Regions from separate parts of the Halobacillus sp. B23F22_1 genome, predicted to be linked through region 3. Evidence: riboswitches for the same ligand, from Rfam matches in the RefSeq annotation. Region 3 holds a riboswitch; each other region holds the start of a gene.

Region 1 (7,375 bases), on a different contig from region 3:
ATTCTCCGCTTAAGTAAATCCACTGGCTGCTCATTTAAAGCACTCCTTTCTTTTTAGATTTGGTTTAACATACATATTAGTTTAAGGGTGACCCCGTGCAGGCATGCACTCCTGCACGTTCAGGTCAAAAGGTCAATCTTCCACATGAATCAACTTGCGCGGCCATTGGTTTCGGATGCGATGTAGTTGATTGAGGACTACTTTAACGCCATTTCAGAAAAAGGTCAACAGGTTTTTGTGAAGTTTTCTGACTAGTTCGATTATTGAGTTAACTTGGAAAGCGTTTTCATACAGGCTATACTTGAGTTTTCTGCTTAGTTGCACTTTTTCTTTTTTTCTTTTTTATCTGAAAAATGAATGTTTAATGTCGCAAAGAACCTATAAAACCGCCTATTTCGAGCCTATTTTTAAAATGGTCTCGAAAAAATGAAACTGACTGGCAGCACGCCTATGATAAAAGTTGACTAGAACAAACGTGCACCCTGGAACCCTATTATGGTTAACCATTCTAAAAGACTGAGTAGAAGTTATAGAAACCGATTGAGTTTCCTATAAAGCAGATACGAGGAACTGATGAAGAAAATATAAAAAAGGAAGAGTTATAATCGATATAATTGTTGTTAAAGCCACACCGATCGCTGCAAAGGAAACATCTCCCCCATATTTTTGAGCATAAAGAAAAACGGTAGGTGCGGAAGGAGCAGCTGTAATAAGAAGAGCCACAGCTGTTAAAACTGTAGGGATAGACAGGAGGGTAAATGGGAGCAGACATAATGGAATTATTAGCAATCTTACAAATACGACCACCCAGGTATGCAAGTTTTTGCATACCTGGGTGAATTCCTGCCATTTTAAGTCTGCAAGAATACTCCCAATCATTAGCATTGACAAAGGAATAGTGGGCCTTCCTAAATAGGTAAGCACTCCCTCCACTATGTTCGGAAGTTGAACAGGTGTAATCATAATCAGCACACCGAATACAGTAGCTAGAATACCGGGGTTAAAAAACACTTCTCTCAAACGAAAGGAATTTTTTCTCCCGACAAAGAGATAAATACCATATATCCATATTAAAAGTAAATATAATAAATTGAAAATTGCCGCATACATTATGCCTTGCTCACGGAATAAGGCATAACACACCGCATAACCGATAAAGCCTTGATTTCCAAACAACATTAAAGACTGATACACAACTCCTCTTGACTCCCCAACTTTTGTTCGTTTCTTAATACTTAGTGAAAGTAGATAAGCTGTGAGAAGAGCATAGCCGGAGAGCAGAATCAGCATGAAAAAATCCCCAAAAATATGTAATTCCTCAGAGAAGTTCATGGAAGCTAAGATCAAACAAGGAAGGGTAATATTTAAGACCAGCGGAGCTAGTACTTGTTCCGTTTGCTGTGGCAGCCAACCTGCTCTCTTTGATACAAAGCCGCTCAACCCTATGACATAAAGGGTAAATAATTCAGTCACTGCCATACACATCCCCCCTCCCTCCTTCCAATGTATGAAGGAACAAAATGAGGAGTGCCTTACAATAGTAGAAACTAGAAAAAGCTTACGCCATATTAGACGCAAGCTTTTATTAAACTTCCCTTTCAGCAATTGAAAGGGACTACTCTATTCTTAAAGCTCATTATTACAGTACATATTGAGCAAGCGTACGCTGTACGTCTTCAATCGGACTGTCTTTTTTAAACAGTTTTTCGATCGGAGCGGACTGACCTGAAAGCCAAATTTTTAATTCAGAATCAAGGTCGAAGCTGCCCGCCGTCTCTGTACTGAAGTGTGTAATGGTTTTATAAGGGATACTGTGGTACTCGACTTTCTTACCTGTCATTCCCTGTTTGTCTACTAGAATTAATCGTTTGTTTGTGAAAATGAATGAGTCCCTTATTACCTTATATCCGCTTTCTACTATTTCGTCATTAATTAAAACGTGCTTTAATTCCTTGCTCAGTTTTTCTTTATCCACTTCACTGGCATTGCCCATAAGACCGTCTAAAAATCCCAAAATATTTCCTCCTTAAAATCCGAGTTTCTTCCTATTATATATAACTCCATTATTTTTACAATTAGAATGGTTTCATTTCGGATAATTTTCGATTGGTTTTTAACTGCTATGAACAATTCTGCATAGTCCCTGACAACTTGTGCAAGAAGTAGCAATCGGATTTTTGTTTCTTTTCCTTATTTATAAGATACACTTACCGTTTAATCATTACCCTGCAATAATTATCAACTTTCCTCAAAAGGCAAAATTTATTCATAACTTTCTAATCCAGTAACATATCCTTCTATATAGGTTTATATTGATTCAATTTCTATATAAAATTCGCAAAATTCTATTTATACCCTTGTCAAACCTTTATCTGTAGTGTACATTAGGGTGAAAGAATTAAATAACGAATATTGATTTCTTATCACGAGAGGCAGAGGGACTGGCCCGTCGAAGCCTCAGCAACCACTGGTACGACCAGTAAGGTGCTAACTCCAGCAAGTTGATTCGTCAACTTGGAAGATAAGAAGAAGGATTTAAACAACAAAGTCTTCTTCTTATAAGAAGGCTTTTTTTATTTTTCAACGAAACGGGGAATGATCATGTGTGGTAGAAAAGCAGAAACAAAATTAGTTCATACAGGAAAAAATAACGGGGATGCTTCAGGAGCAATTAACGCACCTGTTCACTTTTCCACCGCCTATGAACATCCAGGGCTTGGGGAGTCCACTGGCTTTGACTATACAAGAACAGGCAATCCAACACGTACGCTTCTTGAACAATCCGTAGCAGATCTAGAAAAAGGAAATGCAGCCTTCGCTTTCAGCTCAGGTATGGCGGCCATTCAAGGGGCCTTATCCATTTTCAAAACAGGGGATGAAATTGTCGTTTCAGAAGACGTTTACGGTGGAAGTTACCGATTCTTCGACTATCTCTCCAATCAATATGGCCTGAAATTCATCTATTGTGACAGTAAGCGGCTCTCACAAATTGAAAACTACATAACGGAGCAAACGAAGGCGCTCTACATTGAATCGCCTACGAATCCACTCATGCACACAGCAGATATACCGGCTATTTCGATCATTGCTAAAAAACATGATGTTTTACTGCTTGTTGATAATACGCTTTATACTCCACTCCTTCAACAGCCAATTACTGAAGGTGCCGACATCATCATTCACAGCGCCACGAAGTACTTAGGCGGCCATAACGATGTCCTCGCTGGTCTAGTGGTTGCTAAAAATGAAGAATTGAGTGAAAAGATAGGTTATTTTCAGAATACGGCCGGGGCCGTACTATCACCCTTTGATTCATGGCTGCTTATGAGAGGAATGAAGACGTTATCTATAAGAATGGAAAAACACGAGAAGAATGCTGCTTTCCTCGTAGCGTTTTTAAAAGAGCATGAAGATATAACGGACGTCTTTTACCCGGGACGCGGCGGCATGCTTTCGTTCAGACTGAAATCTGAGTATTGTGTCGATCCATTTTTACGAAAGTTAGAAGTCATTACGTTCGCTGAAAGCCTTGGAGGCGTAGAGAGCTTCATCACTTACCCAACCACGCAAACACACGCTGATATACCAGAAGAGACACGTCAGCGCTACGGGGTATGTAATCGGTTGTTACGTTTTTCAGTAGGAATTGAACATGTCGATGACTTAAAAACGGATTTAGAACAAGCACTGGCCAGCTTAAAAAAGGAGGAAATTTACCATGACTAATCATCACACGTTTCAAACTCGTCTGCTTCACAATGATCACAAATTTGACCGGGAAACCGGGGCGGTAAGTGTGCCGATTCAGCAAGCTTCCACGTTCCATCAGGCTGACTTTGATAACCCGGGTATCTATGACTATAGTCGTTCCGGAAATCCTACAAGGGAAGCGTTAGAAGATACGATTGCTAATCTAGAAGGCGGTACACGCGGGTTTGCATTTGCTTCAGGAATGGCAGCCATTTCAACCTCTTTCATGCTTCTATCAAAAGGCGATCACGTTGTTATTTCAGAAGACGTATATGGCGGTACATTTCGAATGATTCATGATGTTTTAGGTCGTTTTGGCATTGAGCATACGTTTGTTAATATGACAGATCTTCACGAGGTAGCAACTGCTATACAACCGAATACAAAGGTATTGTATATTGAAACACCTTCCAATCCTTTATTAAATATCACCGATATTCAAGCTGTAAGTAAGCTTGCGAAAGCCAACGACTGCCTGACTTTTGTTGATAATACATTTATGACTCCTGCTCTACAACAACCGCTTGAGTTAGGTGCGGATCTTGTCCTGCACAGTGCAACGAAGTTTATCGCGGGACACAGTGACGTAGTAGCTGGACTAGCCGCAACCAACCATCCGGAAATTGAAGCACAGCTAGGCTTTTTGCAAAATTCCTTTGGTTCCATCCTGGGAGCGCATGATTGCTGGCTAGTGTTACGGGGATTAAAGACACTAGACTGCCGCTTGAAACAGTCATCCGAGTCTGCTGAAGTAATTGCAACCTACTTGGCTGGACACCCGCTTATAGAGGAAGTTTACTATCCTGGATTCAGTTCGCACCCTGGATCCTCTATCCATGCCTATCAGTCAAGCGGAGCAGGAGCGGTCTTATCGTTTCGGTTAAAAGACGAAGCGGCCGTCCGTACATTCAGCCAGCATATCGAATTGCCTGTGTTTGCTGTAAGCTTAGGAGCCGTGGAATCAATTCTATCCTATCCGGCAAAAATGTCCCACGCGGCAATGCCTGAACATGAGCGGTTAAAGCGCGGCATTACAGGGGGGCTGCTGCGCCTATCTGTAGGACTGGAAAATCCAGATGATTTAATCCGGGATTTTGAGAATGGATTGGAGTATGTCAGTGCTCAACAAGAAGTATCTAAAGCTCAATAATAAAAGACTTTTAGCTTGTAGAGAACCTCGGGTTTTTCTACAAGCTTTTTTGACCCTAAAGATGTAATGTACTTCCCTTCTGACTCGATTTAATTTTCCGCTTACACCAATTACCTCCCCCAGGAGATCTTACCTATGCTAAAGTTAATTTGTAATTATTTACTAAACAATAGTGAGTGAGGTGACTTTTTGTTTAAAAAATGGTTCATTATAATCTCATTCGTTTTACTCTTAGATGGTTGTGACGCAACACAAATAGATTCCAATGTAGGCCTTCACTCTTCCACAAAAGAAATCGGGTTCATTAAGCATATGATGCCAGAACAGAAGCCCGATGACTTTGGATTTTCTGTGCAATTCGGAGTGAACTATAAAAATGAAGTGAACTCGTTTGAAGATCAAGTAACCAAGGATTTAATAGCCGAAGGTGCAGTCACAGCAGATATAGCCTTTTCACCTAAGGAAAACGATAAAATTTATGAAAAAATGAAAGAAATGAATATAGTAGAAAAGAAAAAATTGACCCCTGAACAAGTGAGCGAAACAATTTGTACGCAGGAACCACACGAAGAGGACATATGGAGAATTATTATAGAGGGAGAAACGATCACGCATTCTGTTTCAGGAGCTTACTGTGAACCTACTCATGATGCACAGAAGCTAATTGAGCTGCGGAATTATGTATTTAGTATTGTTCGAAGTAAAGAAGAATTTAAAGAACTTCCTCTGTCAAAAGCATCATATGAGTAGGATAAAGGCTGGGATAAAACTGAATAAAGCATAAAATAATCCGAACGATTTTATTGAAATCAGTTCGGATTATTTATGTGTGAAGAATGGACTTTACCATTGCTCCGTCAAAATACATGAAGTCACTAAAAAACTAAGTCCATGAAAGATAGAATGTAAAAAGCGGCACTTCATAAGTTTAACGAATCGTTTCACATTAGTTGTAAAATCGCACCTTGTTTGGTTCTGTTTACTGTTCTTCATTTCACTCTTATATCGTCTTAGCCAGAACAACGTATAGATGGTTCTTAGGAGCAGATATTTGAACATATAGGTTTAGATGGTTCTCTGTTGGTGCCACGATAAGCGTTCGAGGTTGACGCCTGGTCGATTAAAACCGGCCCCTTTACTTATGTCTCGGCGTCTTTAAAGCCATTATTTGAGATTTTTTCTTCTCTTCTTTAGCGACTTATTTATCTCCCTTTTACCGTAAACTTTGGAAATCCAAAGACAATGGCAAGAAGCCCTGCCAGCGCGATCAACATCGGATAAAAACAATAAGGTGTAATCGCAACCGGGGATATCCCTGCTACCCCTGCAACAGCTAGCAGCTGAGCGCCATATGGAATAACCCCCTGCACAGCACTAGCAAAAATATCAAGTAAACTTGCGGAACGGCGGGAATCGATGTCAAAGCGTTCAGCCATTTGCCTGGCTAAAGGTCCAGCAGTAATAATAGAAATTGTGTTATTAGCAGTCGAAAAGTTCACGAGGCTGACGAGGCCCGCAATACCAAGTTCTCCACCTTTATAAGAGGAGATCTTTCGGCTGATCATCTGAATCAAGAAGGCAATGCCTCCGTTTCTTCGAATTAGCTCCACGAGACCACCTAATAAGATAGCCAGCATCGCCAGCTCTTGCATGTTCGCAAATCCATCACCTATAAGGGTAACGTATTCTCCCAGGGCAATGTCACCTAACGATAATCCAACTACGCCTGCAAAGATGATCCCGCCGATGAGCACGAATATGACATTAATTCCGGCAACGGCGAAAACGAGGACCCCAATGTACGGAAGAACTTTTATCAACTGAAAGCTTGTATCTTCACCCATAACCGAGGCCGCATTTGCTGTTAATATACTAAAAATAACAGCCGTGACTATGGCAGCAGGTAAAACGATAAAAAAGTTCGCTTTAAATTTATCTTTCATCTGCGTGCCCTGAGTGCGGACGGCAGCTATGGTGGTATCTGAAATAATCGATAAGTTATCTCCAAACATAGAGCCGCTCACAATGGCCCCCATCGTTAATGCAAGTCCAATATCTGTTTGATCGGCTACACCGAGGCCAATGGGAGCCAGTGCGGCTATTGTTCCTGTTGATGTACCCATTGAGATCGAAATAAAGCAGCAAATAATAAACAAACCGACGAGCAGTAAATTTTCAGGAAGAATACTTAATCCTAAATTAACAGTTGAATCTACTGCACCCACCCCTTCAGCTACTGAAGCAAAGGCCCCGGCAAGCAGGAAGATAACGACCATTAAAATAATATTCGGGTGGCCTCCTCCTTCAGTCAGCTGCGTCACTTTTGTTTGAAAATCCGTTTTCTTATTCATCATTAAGCCGACTAGAATGGCGGCAAAGACCGCGACTAGTACCGGCATTTGATAAAAATCCCCGGTAATAATGCCAGAGCCTATAAATAGAATAATAAACACGCCAAATGGAATAAGTGCGAGC
Region 2 (7,375 bases), 1.0 Mb from region 3:
AAGGAGGTAGTATATGAAGAAACCTATTCGCAGACCGGGCTCACCTCCCAAAAGTGGTGTAAAACGCACAATAAACACTCCAAAACGAGTCGTGCAATCCGAAAATAAGCATCGATATAAATAAAGCTTTACAATTCAACGAGTCTGATCGTTTTATCCGCAGATGCTATAGCCAACTGCTTTCCGCCAGGTAAGTAGTCAACACAGTAATTTCCTTTTGCAGTGAGATCATAATGCTGCATTTTTAAATTTTCTAATTGAACCCTGGTTAATCGATATGGCATGGCTATAGCTACCTCTTTTTCATCTGGTGAAATGGCTATTGTATAATACCCTTCACCCCCTATGGAGTGCGACTCTAACTTTTGGTGCGCTTCCATGTCCCACAGAATTAACTTGCCATCAAACCCTGTAGACACACCATGGCGGTCAGAATCAAAAAATTCAACATTCATAGTAGCACGCTCGTGTCCTTCGAATTCTGCTAACACTTCCCCTGAAGGTATTAAAAAACGTCTGAGTTTTGAGCCGCCCCCTCCTATTATAGCATGAAGTTCCTTTGTAGCAGCAGCTAGAACCCCGCTGTTCTGTTGATCACTTTTAAACTTTTCCACTACATCTCCTTCAGGCCATTCTCTAACTCTTAACATTGATGATTTGTTACTCGTCAGCAAAAAGCGTCCATCATATGTAAAACGAAGATGACTGACTCCTGACTTTAAATCCTGCCAGCTTTTAAAAGGGGAGGAGGCTGAGATTTCATGCATTAGTATCTTTCCATCCCCTGAGGCTGAAATCAGCTTCCGTCCATCGTCAATCCATTGAATACAATTAACTGTTTTCTCATGACCTTTATATTCTTGTATTTTTTCTTGTGTATCTATATCCCATAAAAACAACTCTCCAGAAAATCCCGCCGAAAGAAGAAAACGTTCATCCGGATGATATTTTAGTTGATTAACATGTGAAGAATGAGCCTTTATCAATCGTACGTTCATTAACCCTCTCCCTTTCTTTTATAAACAGATGGTTCATGCTAAAATAATTCAGTATTTAGTATTATTTAAAGGAGCCCCACATTTATGAAACTAAAACGAGTTTTACCCTTTGCTCATGAATTAATAAAAGAAGCGCTAACTGAAGGTGATGTAGCTATTGACGGTACTTGCGGCAATGGACACGATACGGTTCAATTATGTAAGTTTGTAGGTTCGACAGGACATGTATATGGATATGACATTCAAAAGCAGGCGATTGACCATACACTTGAAAGATTGCAGAGCAACCATTTAGCTGATCGATCTACACTCTTTCAAGTGAGTCATGACCAAATCGAATCAACTATTCCTGATGAAGCTCTTTCCCGTCTAAAAGCAGCCATCTTTAACTTAGGTTACCTCCCGGGCAGTGACAAATCGGTTGTAACTAAACCAGACCCAACCATTTCTTCAGTAAGTTTAATTTTAGAGCATTTAGCCCCAGGGGGTCTCATTGTTTTAGTAGTTTATCATGGACATCCAGGAGGCAAAGAGGAAAAAGATGCTCTCCTCGAGTATGTTCAACACCTTGATCAAAAAGATTACAGCGTCTTGCAATATGGGTTTATCAATCAAAAAAATTTTCCACCATTTATAGTTGCCGTTGAAAAGAAGTAATTATGAATGGATGGCTCTTAGTTTATTATACATTTTAGTATTGAAGTAAAAGAAAGTGGCTTTCCTTCCACTAGCTCGCAGGAGTGATTTCACAAACCCCTTTGCCTGGTTTAACGTTTTCACTTTATGATCGGCTAAATATAAACCTACCAGCCCCTCATGGATCATTTCGTGAAATGAAGGGTGTGGTAAGTCTTTAATTGAGCGGTTGGTTTGTTCGACGAAATAAACGAATCGCTCTTTCATTAATTCTTCATGTTCATAGTACGCGCAAAAGTTTAGATCTCCTTCTTTCTCATCTTCTTCTTGATCGATATAATAATCAAGCAAGATGTGGAGACCCTGCATATAAGGAAAGTAACTGCTTGTGACTTTCTCAGCTAATTGTTCCGTCATATCACCACTAAGTGTGTACGAGACTAAACAAAATATCCCCAATGTGGATCCCGTACAGGCAGAGAATTCATACCATTCTAGATGCGGACATTCTTTCCGATAATGTTCATACCAGCTTTTAAGCCTTGGGATTCTCTCTTCTACCCGTACATGTTTATTTACTTGCAAGTCATTATATAAACCGCCTAACTGAGTAGTATAGGCGTTCACCTTTGGATAGTCCTGCACATTTCTTAAAACTTTTTGACACGTCAGCACTAAGGAATGTAAATAACCTCCATCGTCCTTATCCTCTCTGTAATAATAGTAGTCTTTAAGTTCATTAGATGGATTAAGAGCATCAGTCATAGAATGGTGCAGCATACGGAAATCCTGAGGATCCATTGAGGTACTCCGGTCGCACAGATTATCTAAGTAATCACTGATGGTTTGATATGCTACAATAAACTGCACAGCCTCCCTCCAATTTTCTTTAGCAAGCAGAGAATAAATCCCGCCCCCCTCACAATGAAACGTTTTTAATTTAATGCTGGCTACTGCCTGGTCTTTTAATTCTTGGTTTGGTATGGCTTCGGCTTTTTTTCTCCAGTGACTCAATTGTTTGTGAACATAAGGAAAAACTTGCTTATAAACGCGAACCATTAATGGGAATGCACGTGTAGGAACTTTCTCACCCACATTAACCTCTCCTTTTACTGCTTGATCAGTTGCTGTTGTATAAAATTATACAAATAAAGATATGGTTGCTGCCACTTCACTTCATTAAATATTTCATGATAGTAGCCAGGCCACTCTTTATAAAATTTTTCGGAAGTACACACTAAATTGAACCATTGATATGTTCGTCGGCGGTCTACAATCAAGTCATCTCCTGCCTGCATAATAAGTAATGGGATATCAGGAAAATATTTTACCTCTTTAAAAGCTTTTTTTATCGAGCGTTGAAATTCGATGTACCATCTTACGGACACTTTATCAATGATTAATGGATCACTTTGATCACTTGCGATCATTTCTTGATTGGTTGTAACCGTCTCTGGCGCTAAAGAAGATGATACCTTAAAGGCAGGCCACACGATATTTAATCCTCTCGATAAAACTTCCATGGGTTTGCTCGCTCCATTTTTTATACTAAAAGCTGGAGAGGATAATATAACGCCGTCTACAGTTATTTTTAATTGTTGAAGTGTTCTTGTTACAATAAGCCCCCCCATACTATGCCCTAACAAAAAGACAGGTAAATCTTTGTCCGCTTCTTCGACCCACTCGCTCACTTTTTTTATGTAATCATTAAAGGATCGAATATGTCCTTTCTTGCCCTCTGACATACCTTGGCCTGGAAGATCATTTATCTTAACTTCAAAGCCATCTTGTTCCAGCTTTTTTACTAAATGGACATAACGGCCTGCGTGTTCAAAGGCTCCATGCACTATTATAATCGTAGCTCTTTTTTCACCTGTCATTCCATCGTTCTCCCTATCCTCTATTTGTTATACTGAATTTATCATAATTATAAGGGGGTTCGCTATGATTTACGAATATAAAGGAAAGAGGCCGATGATAGACGATAGCGCCTTTATTGCTGACGACGCAGTGATTACAGGGGATGTTACGATTGGATCCTTATGTAGTGTTTGGTTTAAAACAGTCATCAGGGGAGATGTAGCTCCAGTTTATATTGGAAATAAAGTAAATATCCAAGACTTAAGTATGCTTCACCAAAGCCCTGATATCCCACTAAAAATAGAAGATGGGGTAACGGTAGGACATCAGGTTACTTTACATTCTGCCCATATTAAAGAGAAAGCACTCATTGGAATGGGGTCGATAATTTTGGATGGTGCAGAAATTGGTGAACAGGCTTTTATTGGAGCCGGAAGTCTCGTACCACCTGGAAAAGTTATCCCTCCACGCACCTTGGCTTTGGGAAGACCAGCAAAAGTTGTACGTGATTTAACTGAAGAAGATTACCAAGAACTGAACCGGATAAGAGCTAGTTATGTAGATAAAGGCCAGGTTTACAAAGGCATGCAGTCTTCCTAATAAAATGGGCGCCGATCATTAAACGGCGCCCATTTTATTATTTATTCAGCTTTTCTTTTAATAACTCAGCTTTATTTGTTTGTTCCCATGGAAACTCAATATCTGTCCGGCCAAAATGACCATAAGCTGCGGTTTGACGATAAATGGGACGTCTAAGATCAAGCATCTTAATAATGCCTGCCGGTCGTAAGTCAAACAATTCTCGTACAGCTGAAACAAGCATCTCTTCAGGTACTTTACCAGTGCCGAATGTGTTGATTGAAATAGATACAGGCTGAGCTACTCCAATAGCGTAAGCAAGCTGTACTTCACAGGATTGAGCTAATTTCGCAGCAACTATGTTTTTCGCTACGTAACGAGCAGCGTAGGCTGCTGAACGGTCTACCTTAGTTGCATCTTTCCCACTAAAAGCTCCTCCGCCGTGGCGAGCATATCCGCCGTAAGTGTCCACAATAATCTTTCGTCCTGTTAATCCTGCATCTCCTTGAGGTCCACCAATTACAAATCGTCCAGTGGGATTAATGAAATACTTTGTTTGTTCGTCAATCAGCTGACTAGGAACCACAGGATTAATAACATGTTTCTTTAAATCGTGCTGAATTTGCTCTAAGGTGATTTCTTCAGCGTGCTGAGTTGAAATCACTATTGTATCGACTCTTACAGGCTGATCCTTTTCATCATATTCGATAGTAACTTGTGTTTTACCATCAGGGCGTAAATAACTTAAAGTACCATCATTTCTTACGTCGGATAGGCGTTTTGCAATTTTGTGTGCTAAAGAAATAGGAAGAGGCATTAATTCTTCCGTTTCGTTATTCGCAAAACCAAACATTAAGCCTTGGTCTCCTGCCCCTATAGCTTCTATTTCATCTTCACTCATCTGACCTTCCCTTGATTCCAATGCTACATCCACACCACCAGCAATGTCTGGTGACTGTTCATCTATAGCCGTTAGTACGGCACAAGTATCGGCATCAAAACCATACTTGGCTCTCGTATAACCGATTTCTTTTATTGTTCTTCGAACGATAGCGGGAATATCCACGTACGTATTTGTACTAATTTCCCCTGAAACTAAGACGAGTCCTGTTGTTACTGTAGTTTCGCATGCCACCCTTGCATTAGGGTCGTTTTTTAAAATTTCATCTAATATCGCATCAGAAATTTGATCACAGATTTTATCAGGATGCCCCTCTGTTACTGATTCTGATGTGAATAACCGGCGATTAGCAGGCATTCTTTAAAACTCCTCCTTCTGTAAATACAAAGTTTGGACGGAACTCTTTCCAGTATGTTTATAGAAGTTTAACTTAAAGGAAAACTTCTCGTTTTTTTATAGTTAAATAAATTATTATATGAAAGGATGTATATTGTGTACATAAAGAAAAACCCTTCCTTCTAAAAGAGGAAAGGTACTTATTCCTTTCGCTCTTATCGTCCAAGATCTCCTGGAAAAATAGGGATCTTGCTGCAGGTTGGCACCATGTCAGATGTCTGACGGGTTGCCGGGCTTCATTGGGCCTGTCCCTCCACCACTCTGGATAAGAGAGTATCCGTTCGGACTAATAGTATCGAAATCCCGCAACCATGTCAATTAGTTTTCCCATTATGAAAGGGAACAGGAGCCGTTTTTGCCACGTGTCTTTAATCATTTTATAACGATTATAACCATCTCGATAAAATAAGTTTCTTTTATTACCTAGTCCGGGAATAGACATTATAAGACCTATCCATAAAGTTAGAGCCGTTTATTGTTTAATAGCCTCTACAAGGCTTCCTTATTGGTGCTACTATTTGAATTTTTTTAGTGATACTATCCCTGTAATAAGATTCAACCTCAAACATGCCCTCAAGATTTTGAAACAATTTCAGAGCAGTACGAAAAACTGATCCAATACCTTAAATTCCTTTTGCTCTGATAAGTCAATCAACAGTTTTGTCTCCTAAACGATTTTCACAATGCCGATTACTTTCCATCAATAACAATATAGCTCAATGATTAATAAAATAAAAAGAAAGCAATTTCATTCAATAGTATGGACTAATAAATTGAATGTGTTATACTTTATCTCAAAGTAGCACCAAATCTTTAAAGTAAAGGCGGGTAGACACATATGAGCGCAATTAATCAGATGTCTGATTTATCTCAACTATTAAATGAATCAAATGTTCATCACCAATTATCAGTCCCACAACTAGTAGAAAAAATCCTTTCACGTAAAGAAGGCACCCTGACTAATAGTGGAGCGGTTCAAGCAACTACAGGTGAATATACTGGTCGTTCTCCACACGATAAATTTATTGTTAAGGATGAAGAATCTACTAAGAATGTAAATTGGGGAAAAGTCAATCAGTCCATTGACGAACTCACTTTTATAAAGCTTTATCATAAGGTGTTGGACTATTTAAAAAAACGTGATGAACTTTTTGTATTTAACGGTTTTGCCGGTGCAGACGAAAGATACCGCCTACCTTTACGAGTGATTAATGAGTTCGCCTGGCATAACTTATTTGCTCACCAAATGTTTATTCGTCCTGACCAAAACGATTTAAATCACCATGATGCTGAATTTACTGTCATCTCTGCACCAACTTTTAAAGCTGATCCCGAAGTAGATGGTACAAACTCAGAAGCTTTCATTATGATTTCCTTTAAACACCGAGTCGTGCTAATCGGAGGAACGGAATATGCCGGGGAAATCAAAAAATCTATTTTTTCAGTTATGAACTATGTCTTACCTAAACAAAACGTGCTCTCAATGCATTGTTCAGCTAATGTTGGTAAAGAAGGAGATGTCGCTCTTTTCTTCGGGCTCTCAGGAACGGGAAAAACAACTTTATCGGCAGACCCCGATCGTAAACTAATTGGAGATGATGAACATGCCTGGTCGAATTATGGAATTTCTAATATAGAAGGCGGCTGTTATGCAAAATGCATCAACCTTTCTTATGAGAAAGAACCTCAAATCTTTGATGCTATTCATTTTGGCGCTGTATTGGAAAATGTTATTTTACAAGAAGGAACACAGCAGCCTGATTATGACAACACAACGTTAACTGAAAATACGAGAGCTGCCTACCCGCTTCACCATATTAAGAACACTATTGTTCCAAGTGTGGCGGGTCATCCAAATGCGATTGTTTTCCTTACGGCTGACGCAACTGGCGTGCTCCCCCCTATAAGTAAGTTAACGAAAGAACAAGCGATGTATCACTTTCTTAGCGGCTATACCAGCAAATTGGCAGGAACCGAACGAGGGGTAACTTCCCCCCAGGCAACG
Region 3 (7,375 bases):
ATGCGTCCCTTTAGAACGCTTCCACAGTTGTGGGTCAATGACAGATACAGCAGCTGTCCCCATAATAAAGAACTACGGTTCATCTCCAATCAATCCATGATTCAATGTGCATGCGAAGCGTGTGATAGTCGATTTTACTACTTCACTGAAGGAAATGAAGTTCTTCTTGAAGAAGAATTCGATGTTCTTAAAGTTCGTAAACGTGTAGACACTGTACACAAACAATTTAATGAAGTGGCTGATCAGAACACGGATTTACTTTATCAATTACGTCAGCTTTCTTTTCTGAAGGAAAGATTTCATCCATATTTACCTGCGTTGGCTGAAGCTTTACAGCTGGCAGAGCAAATTGAACGTTACAAAGTTGACGAACCATTGTTAGATGCTTACCCGCTGCTTGAAATGCACAAAAAACTTTCTCAATCCAATCTGCCCATTGACTCATTTGAATCCAATCTCATTTGGCTCTCTCACATCCAGCTTGCCGACGTGACCATGGTAAAACAAGTGGAGGTGTGGCTTGAGAATCTGCCAGAAGACATGGACATGGCTTTAGAAAAATTGCTCCATGAGTTAAAGGAACGTTTAAATGAAGTCGCTTACCAGGATGATGATATTATTATTACGGTAAAAGGACGGGCTTTGGACTATCATTCTGTCCAGCATGTTTTGGATTTAGTCCATTACTACGGTACAGACTACCCAGCTCACACGCTTGTACAAGTATTAGCAGGAAAATCAACAAACAAGCTTAGAAGACTGCATCTTCATGAGACACGTTGGTTTGGGATGCTGGCGGATTGGCCTGAAAAACATATTCAACGACTTTTCAATCAGTTGGAGAAAAAAGGTTGGCTGATGAAGCAGCAAAAAGGATATTCAATTAGCCAATTTGCTGAAGAGGTCATGTGATACAAACCAATTAAAAACAGGGCTCTTAAAACAAGCCCTGAGTTACATAAGGATAGAGTATGAGGATTCACCAAGGAGGACTTATAATGAAATCAATCTTTCATCGTGCACTCGGTGATAAATTTCATGATTTACATCCGGAATTACAAAAAAAGTTTGGAATGACCAGCAGTCAAAAAGTCATGATTTTAGGCCAGGGCAGAATGACAGAAATTCGAGGCACCCCTTTATGGCTGCGCCCTTTTTTAAATATTGGAGCTAAAGACCATTTAATCTTTGCAGAACGAGGTAAGGATGTCCCTTTCACATTAGAAAACTATTCTTACGTCGATGAACAAGGGAAGGAAGCCATCAGTTACGTACGGCGGTTCTTTTTTCCATACGCGATTAGAGGTTTTGATGCAGCGATGCATTATGATGAAGAAAAGCAAGCGATTGTTGACAGTTTAGGAAAGACAGCTTCTATAACTTCAGTATTGGATGTAGATGTGTCTAAAGAAGGCGGGCTTTTGCTGCAATCCAGGGAAATGAACGTAAAGAATAAGTGGACGTTCTCTGCCCCTACTACTTCCTTATATGAACATTACGATGAAGAGGAAGAAGCGTACAGGGTGCATGTTCACGTCGAGCACCCTTGGTTCGGTACACTTATTATGTATGAGGGGCTTGTTTATGCAGAATTTTTACCAATTACTGTTTCTCATATTCCAGATCGAGGCATCTTATCCTAAGCGAGGTGAGTGAAATGTCAGAACAAGAATCAAAAGGAAATGAACATGTTCATACAGATTTTAAAGAAAGAATGACGTACGGAGAATACTTGGGCCTTGATCAATTATTGGCTGCCCAGAAACGTTTATCAGATCATCACGATGAAATGTTGTTTATTATTATTCATCAAGTAAGCGAATTATGGATGAAGCTTATTCTTCATGAATTATGGGCGGCTGTTGAATCGATTCGTAAAGGGGAAATGCAAGAAGCGTTTAAGATGCTGTCAAGGGTATCGAACATCCAAACGCAAATCATTCATGGGTGGGATGTGTTGTCTACATTAACACCTGCTGAATATATTCAGTTTAGGGATAAGCTGGGGCAGGCTTCCGGGTTCCAGTCTTATCAATATCGCATGGTTGAGTTTGCATTAGGATATAAAACGCCTCACGTGTTAAAAATTTATGAAAAGGATCCTGAACTGCACAAACAGTTGAAGGAAGCCTACGAATCGCCCAGTATATATGACGCAGCAATTGAGAAGTTAATGGAAGCTGGTTTTTCTATTAACCCACAGCTGTTGGAGCGGGATTATACGAAGGTATATGAAGCCGACCCTTCGGTTGAAGCAGCCTGGGCTAAAGTTTATAAAAACGTAGACGATTATTGGGATTTGTATCAATTGGCAGAGAAGCTCGTAGATATTGAAGACTGGCTCCAACAATGGAGGTTTCGTCATATGAAAACAGTGGAGCGGATTATAGGTCACAAGGTTGGGACAGGTGGTTCTTCAGGGGTGGGCTATTTGAAGAAAGTTTTAGACCACCGTTTTTTCCCAGAACTATGGGAAGTAAGAACGAAAATATAAAAAAATAAATTCTTTATAACAAATGTATTAATCTATTATTACATTTGTGTTACACTATGTGATGAATGTGAATAGATAGAGAATGATGAGGGAATAGAAATGAATTCATTTAATATATATTTATCAATCCTTAGTGTAATATTACTGACGGCTTGTTCATTTATGATTGCAGATGCTAATGACGATCAAGATTCCAGTGCAAATAAACAGGAGCCTTACTCGGTTACGAGTGAAAAAGAGATGAAAGATATCGAGGAGTATCAGTATTCTATTGAATTTCCTCAAACACCAAACGATCAAATTAATCAATCCATTATTGATTATGTAAATCAATTAAAAGATACGTTTAAAAAAGAAAGTTATGAAGCTAAAGTGAATCGAAACAACAATCAAAAGCATAGCTTAGCCGTGAGCTATGATGTGCTGTTTGAGGACGAGCAAGTTTTTGTTGTTAAGTTTACAGAAGTAATGGAGATGGATAAGGATGTTTCTCAGGAATCGCAAACGGTTTTGAATTTTGATAAATCAAACGGCAAGCGATTAGATCTTAATCACATTTTCACTGAAGATGGGCAGTATTTAGAAACATTAACAAAGCTGGCTAATGAAAAAGTAAAAGGAAGTTTTGATGAATCTACAGCAGAAGAGAATTTTCGTAATCTTGCTCTTAAAGGGAATCGGATAGAAGTCCATTTAACTCCTCAAGAACAAGAGAAGGCAGGAGCAGAGTCGGATCGTATTTTCATTTCTAAAACCGACTTAGAAGATATGATGAGACCACGTTATGCTGAGATCCGCAGTTCATGGATCGACGAATAAATTTAAAAAGCCTAAGCGCTTCTTACGTTTTCCTGAATCAGGATTACTTTAAGAAATGCTTAGGCTTTTGATGTCTTATATGAATTGTTTTGCAGGCGTTGTCTGCCAAATCTGTACAAAGTCTTCAATCATGGCACTAGCGGTTGGTAATTGGCCGGCCCCCGGCCCCCTTAAGGTAACAGACCCAACTAAGTCTCCTGTTACGCTAATGGCGTTGTCTACGCCTTCTATTCCGAATAGTCCGTGTGAAGGTGGAAGAAAAAGCGGCTCGACCGTCCCTTTTAATTCTCCATCTACTAGCTCTAGAGTAGCTACATGGCGGATTTTTTCGCCTTTCTCCTCAGCAGATATTAAATCGGTTTCGTTAAGGTTTGATATTCCTGTTAATGAAACCGCTGACCAATCTGGCTGCTTTTCGTAAAGCAATTGGCTTAAAATCATTAATTTATAAAAAGCGTCATGTCCCTCTATATCGTTCGTAGGGTCCGCTTCAGCATAGCCTTTTGTTTGAGCTTCCTGAAGCGCTTCAGAAAACGTTTTATTTTGATCTTGCATAGCTGTCAAAATATAATTGCTCGTGCCGTTTAATATTCCCTGTACTTTCGTAATATTATTCGTTTGCAGGAGGGTGGTCAAAGTGCCGATAATGGGAATACCTGCGGCTGTAGTAGCTTCATAGCCAACACCGATCCTTTGCTCTGCGCGCTGTATTAGCTTGTGGCCGCAGGCGGCAAACATCACCTTGTTGGCAGTAACGACATGAATATGTTGGTCAATGGCTTGTTTTAAATAGGAATAACTTGGTTCTATCCCGACGGTAGCTTCAAATATAACATCCGGCTTTTGATTTAATACGTCGTCAAAACGGTCGGTGACTATAACATTATCAGGTAAAAACCTTTCTTTATGAACATTGTGGACGAGTATGCTTGTTACTTCTACTTTGTCACCAATCAGCTTATGAAGCTGCCTGCGTTTAGTTTGTAATATTTCATAAATCCCCTGGCCCACGGTGCCGAAGCCTAGGATGGCTGCTTTAATTGTCATGTTGATTCACTGCTCCTTCGTTTAGTTTATGAGAAAGCCATGATCCCCACTGATTGAATTCGACTAAAAATCCATCGTGCCCATAATCAGTTTGGACGTGCAGATGCTCACTGTTTGCGGCTAACTGACTAAAGGGTTGAATGAGTTCTTTTGGATAGAGTAAGTCGTGCTCGAAACTCACTGTAAAAAGCGGAACCTGATATTGGGCGGCAGCCTCTTGAAGAGTGCCGCGGCTTTGACTGATATCATGGTGGTTCATCGCTTCTAGTAAATAAAGATAGCTGTTGGCATCAAATCGTTCTTTAATTTTCTCACCTTGATAATTCATATAAGATTGAATGTCGTAAAAAGATTCACTTTGGTGGCGGTCAAATCGTTTCTGAAACAGCTTTCCGCTCCGATAGGTGACCATGCCAGCCATCCGCGCAATTTCGAATCCATGTAGCTGTTCATTCTTATCATAGTTTCCGTTTAAAAAAGCAGGGTCATCCTGAATTGCCCTTGCTCCAATATGATTAAAGGCTATGCCGTAATCACTTAAGTAAGGTGTGGCGGCAAGGGCGTAAAGCTGTTTCATGAATTTAGGATAGAGAAGACCCCATTCAAGAGTCTGCATTCCCCCTAAAGACCCGCCGACTACGGCATGAACTTCGTGGATATCTAGTGTTTTTAAGGCTTCATATTGGGAACGCACGATGTCTCGAATCGTTATTTTGGGGAAATTCAGACGATACGGTACTTGCGTTTCCGGATTAACGCTTGTGGGACCTGTGGAACCGTGACACCCCCCTAGTACATTGAAGGTGATGACTTGATACGCAGTCGTATCAATAGCACAGCCATCCCCAACCAGACCTTTCCACCAGCCTGGGCTCTCTGAAGAACCTACGGTATGTTGATTTCCTGTTAGGGCATGACAAATAAGAACAACTGGAGCATGCTCAGGACCGCAGCGTTCATAAGCTAACTCCACGTCTTGAAGTGTATCTCCAGACTCTAAAGTAAAGTTTCCAATCGAAACCTTTGTATGAGCATGTTGGTTCATCACGTATTTTATGGACATGCGCGTTGCCCTCCTTACTAAATTGACGGCATATAAAAAAGCCCTCTTCTGAAATAAGAAGAGGGCGGTTCGTTAGGTTCCTCCTCTTATCTGTCAGATCGGTATGATCTGTAGGAATTAGCACCTTTTCAAGTCGTTCCTTGAAGGTTGCCGGGCGTCACAGGGCCTAGTCCCTCTGCCACTCTAGATAAGAGTTATTTAATTAATCGTTGCATTAAAGGTATGTTACGAATTATAGAATGAGCTGTACATAATGTCAAACTATTTGTGAAAATCCATTCCTACGTTTGAAAGGTATAGGCGTTGGGAAAGTACTTATAGAGACCAAGAAAAAAAGGAGAGAATCAAACATGAAGGAATATAGTGTAGCGCCAAATAAAGACGTAACAGGCTGGATTGTAAAAATTGAAGATATCGCTCCAACGGACGAATATGATGAGCGAGACACAGCTGTAGAAAAAGCTAAAGAAATGGCTCAAGAAAATAAGCCGAGCCGTCTAATCATTTTAGATCAGAATCACGAAGTAGAAGAAGAAATTAAATATTAGTCAGAAAAGCTCCCAGACGGGAGCTTTTTTTATAGAAATAATGAAGTAAAAACGTTACGCTGAAGATAACAATGATAAGGGTGTGCGCAACGTATGAATTCAAATGCAGATGTAATTATAGTCGGGGCTCGCGTTGCTGGGGCAAGCCTTGCGATCTTATTAGGAAGGATAGGGAAGAAGGTCTTATTGTTAGACAAAGCAGTTTTTCCTAGTGATACGCTTTCAACTCATCATCTTTCGCACCTTGAATATGTCAAAAAGCTTGGTGTATTAGAACAGGTAGAAGCTTCAGGCTTGCGGAAAATAAACCGTATGCGTACTTACATAGGAAATAGCTTTATAGAAGGGCCTCGTGCATCGTATACCCTGATTCCAAGAAGAGAACAATTTGACCATGTGTTAGTGAAAAAGGCACTGTCCTATCCCACCGTCGAATTGAAGGAAGGATATCAAGTTAACGATATTCTCAAAAACCAGGGTCGCGTCCAAGGTGTTAAAGCACAAGATAAAAAAGGTAAGGTTCACGAATTTAAAGCCTCCCTTGTCGTAGGAGCAGATGGTAAAAATTCATTTATCGCTAAACAAACGGGTGCCCAAAAATATAACGAACAATCTCCTATCCGTCCTGTGTTTTATGGATATTATCATCATGTGCAGCCTCTAGTGGAACCAACAACAGAAATATTCCTGGATAAAGGAAGAATTGGTTTTTTATTTCCTATGGAGCCGGGGGTGGACTGCTTAGGTTTAGAAGTATTTCCCTATGAGTTCTCTGAGATAGCGAAACACCCTGAAAGATTCGAAGAAATTTACCGGCAGTTTTACGGAATGGAAAGGCGGTTAGAGCAAGCATCGCTTCAAGGCAAAATCATTGGTACTACAGGTATGCCTAACTTTTTTAGAGAGGCTGGAGGAAACGGATGGGCGTTAGTAGGTGATGCAGCTCATAGTAAAGATCCGAGTACTGGTTTAGGAATGAATGATGCCCTGATGCAGTCTTTCCTTTTAGCAGAAGCGATTGAGGCTTGGGATAACGGTGGCTCGTGGCGCGAGCTCATCAAGCATTTTCAAAAGCAAAGGGATGAAAATTTAGGTCCAGGCTACCGTTTAACATTAGACTATATTCAATCTCGCAGAGCGCTTACGTCACAGGAAGAATCTTTGTTCCAGGCGATGGCTGCAAACCCAATGGTGTGGAATAAAGTGGTTCCCCATTTGCCAAAGCTGCTTAAGCAGCAATCCCAACACATGCCTGAACTGTATGGATCAGTGGAGCATGAAGCAAAGAGTTTTGGTCTTGAGTACTAAATGAAAGAGGGGAAATCTATGACTTGGACTAAAGAGACAGCGTTTGCTAAATTACAGGACATTTATACCGATAAAGTGATGCAGGACGAGAAACGT

Evidence for each region. A riboswitch is a leader RNA that binds a small molecule or an ion and turns the genes downstream of it on or off. The one in region 3 is predicted to bind S-adenosylmethionine.
Region 1: linked by a shared signal. The riboswitch ahead of ACGTNH_RS12560 (methionine biosynthesis PLP-dependent protein) and the one ahead of metX (homoserine O-acetyltransferase MetX) in region 3 are both predicted to bind S-adenosylmethionine.
Region 2: linked by a shared signal. The riboswitch ahead of metK (methionine adenosyltransferase) and the one ahead of metX (homoserine O-acetyltransferase MetX) in region 3 are both predicted to bind S-adenosylmethionine.

What each region holds. Positions count from the first base shown of each region.
Region 1 is NZ_JBIEKE010000002.1:937,861-945,235, forward strand. It holds gene ilvE (branched-chain-amino-acid transaminase) at 1-34, opposite strand, end outside; gene ACGTNH_RS12550 (AEC family transporter) at 550-1,479, opposite strand; gene ACGTNH_RS12555 (PH domain-containing protein) at 1,640-2,014, opposite strand; SAM riboswitch class I at 2,418-2,528, shown strand; gene ACGTNH_RS12560 (methionine biosynthesis PLP-dependent protein) at 2,602-3,726, shown strand; gene metC (cystathionine beta-lyase) at 3,719-4,900, shown strand; gene ACGTNH_RS12570 (hypothetical protein) at 5,090-5,650, shown strand; gene ACGTNH_RS12575 (Na+/H+ antiporter NhaC family protein) at 6,103-7,375, opposite strand, start outside.
Region 2 is NZ_JBIEKE010000001.1:1,511,427-1,518,801, reverse strand. It holds gene ACGTNH_RS07700 (WD40 repeat domain-containing protein) at 129-998, opposite strand; gene mnmM (tRNA 5-(aminomethyl)-2-thiouridylate-methyltransferase MnmM) at 1,083-1,655, shown strand; gene tbcS (tetraprenyl-beta-curcumene synthase) at 1,656-2,729, opposite strand; gene ACGTNH_RS07685 (alpha/beta hydrolase) at 2,744-3,514, opposite strand; gene ACGTNH_RS07680 (gamma carbonic anhydrase) at 3,579-4,094, shown strand; gene metK (methionine adenosyltransferase) at 4,132-5,331, opposite strand; SAM riboswitch class I at 5,523-5,642, opposite strand; gene pckA (phosphoenolpyruvate carboxykinase (ATP)) at 6,209-7,375, shown strand, end outside.
Region 3 is NZ_JBIEKE010000001.1:504,271-511,645, forward strand. It holds gene ACGTNH_RS02525 (RQC-minor-2 family DNA-binding protein) at 1-912, shown strand, start outside; gene ACGTNH_RS02530 (DUF4166 domain-containing protein) at 999-1,643, shown strand; gene kynA (tryptophan 2,3-dioxygenase) at 1,658-2,494, shown strand; gene ACGTNH_RS02540 (hypothetical protein) at 2,594-3,313, shown strand; gene ACGTNH_RS02545 (homoserine dehydrogenase) at 3,389-4,360, opposite strand; gene metX (homoserine O-acetyltransferase MetX) at 4,350-5,423, opposite strand; SAM riboswitch class I at 5,507-5,617, opposite strand; gene ACGTNH_RS02555 (DUF2188 domain-containing protein) at 5,774-5,971, shown strand; gene ACGTNH_RS02560 (NAD(P)/FAD-dependent oxidoreductase) at 6,065-7,279, shown strand; gene ACGTNH_RS02565 (hypothetical protein) at 7,298-7,375, shown strand, end outside.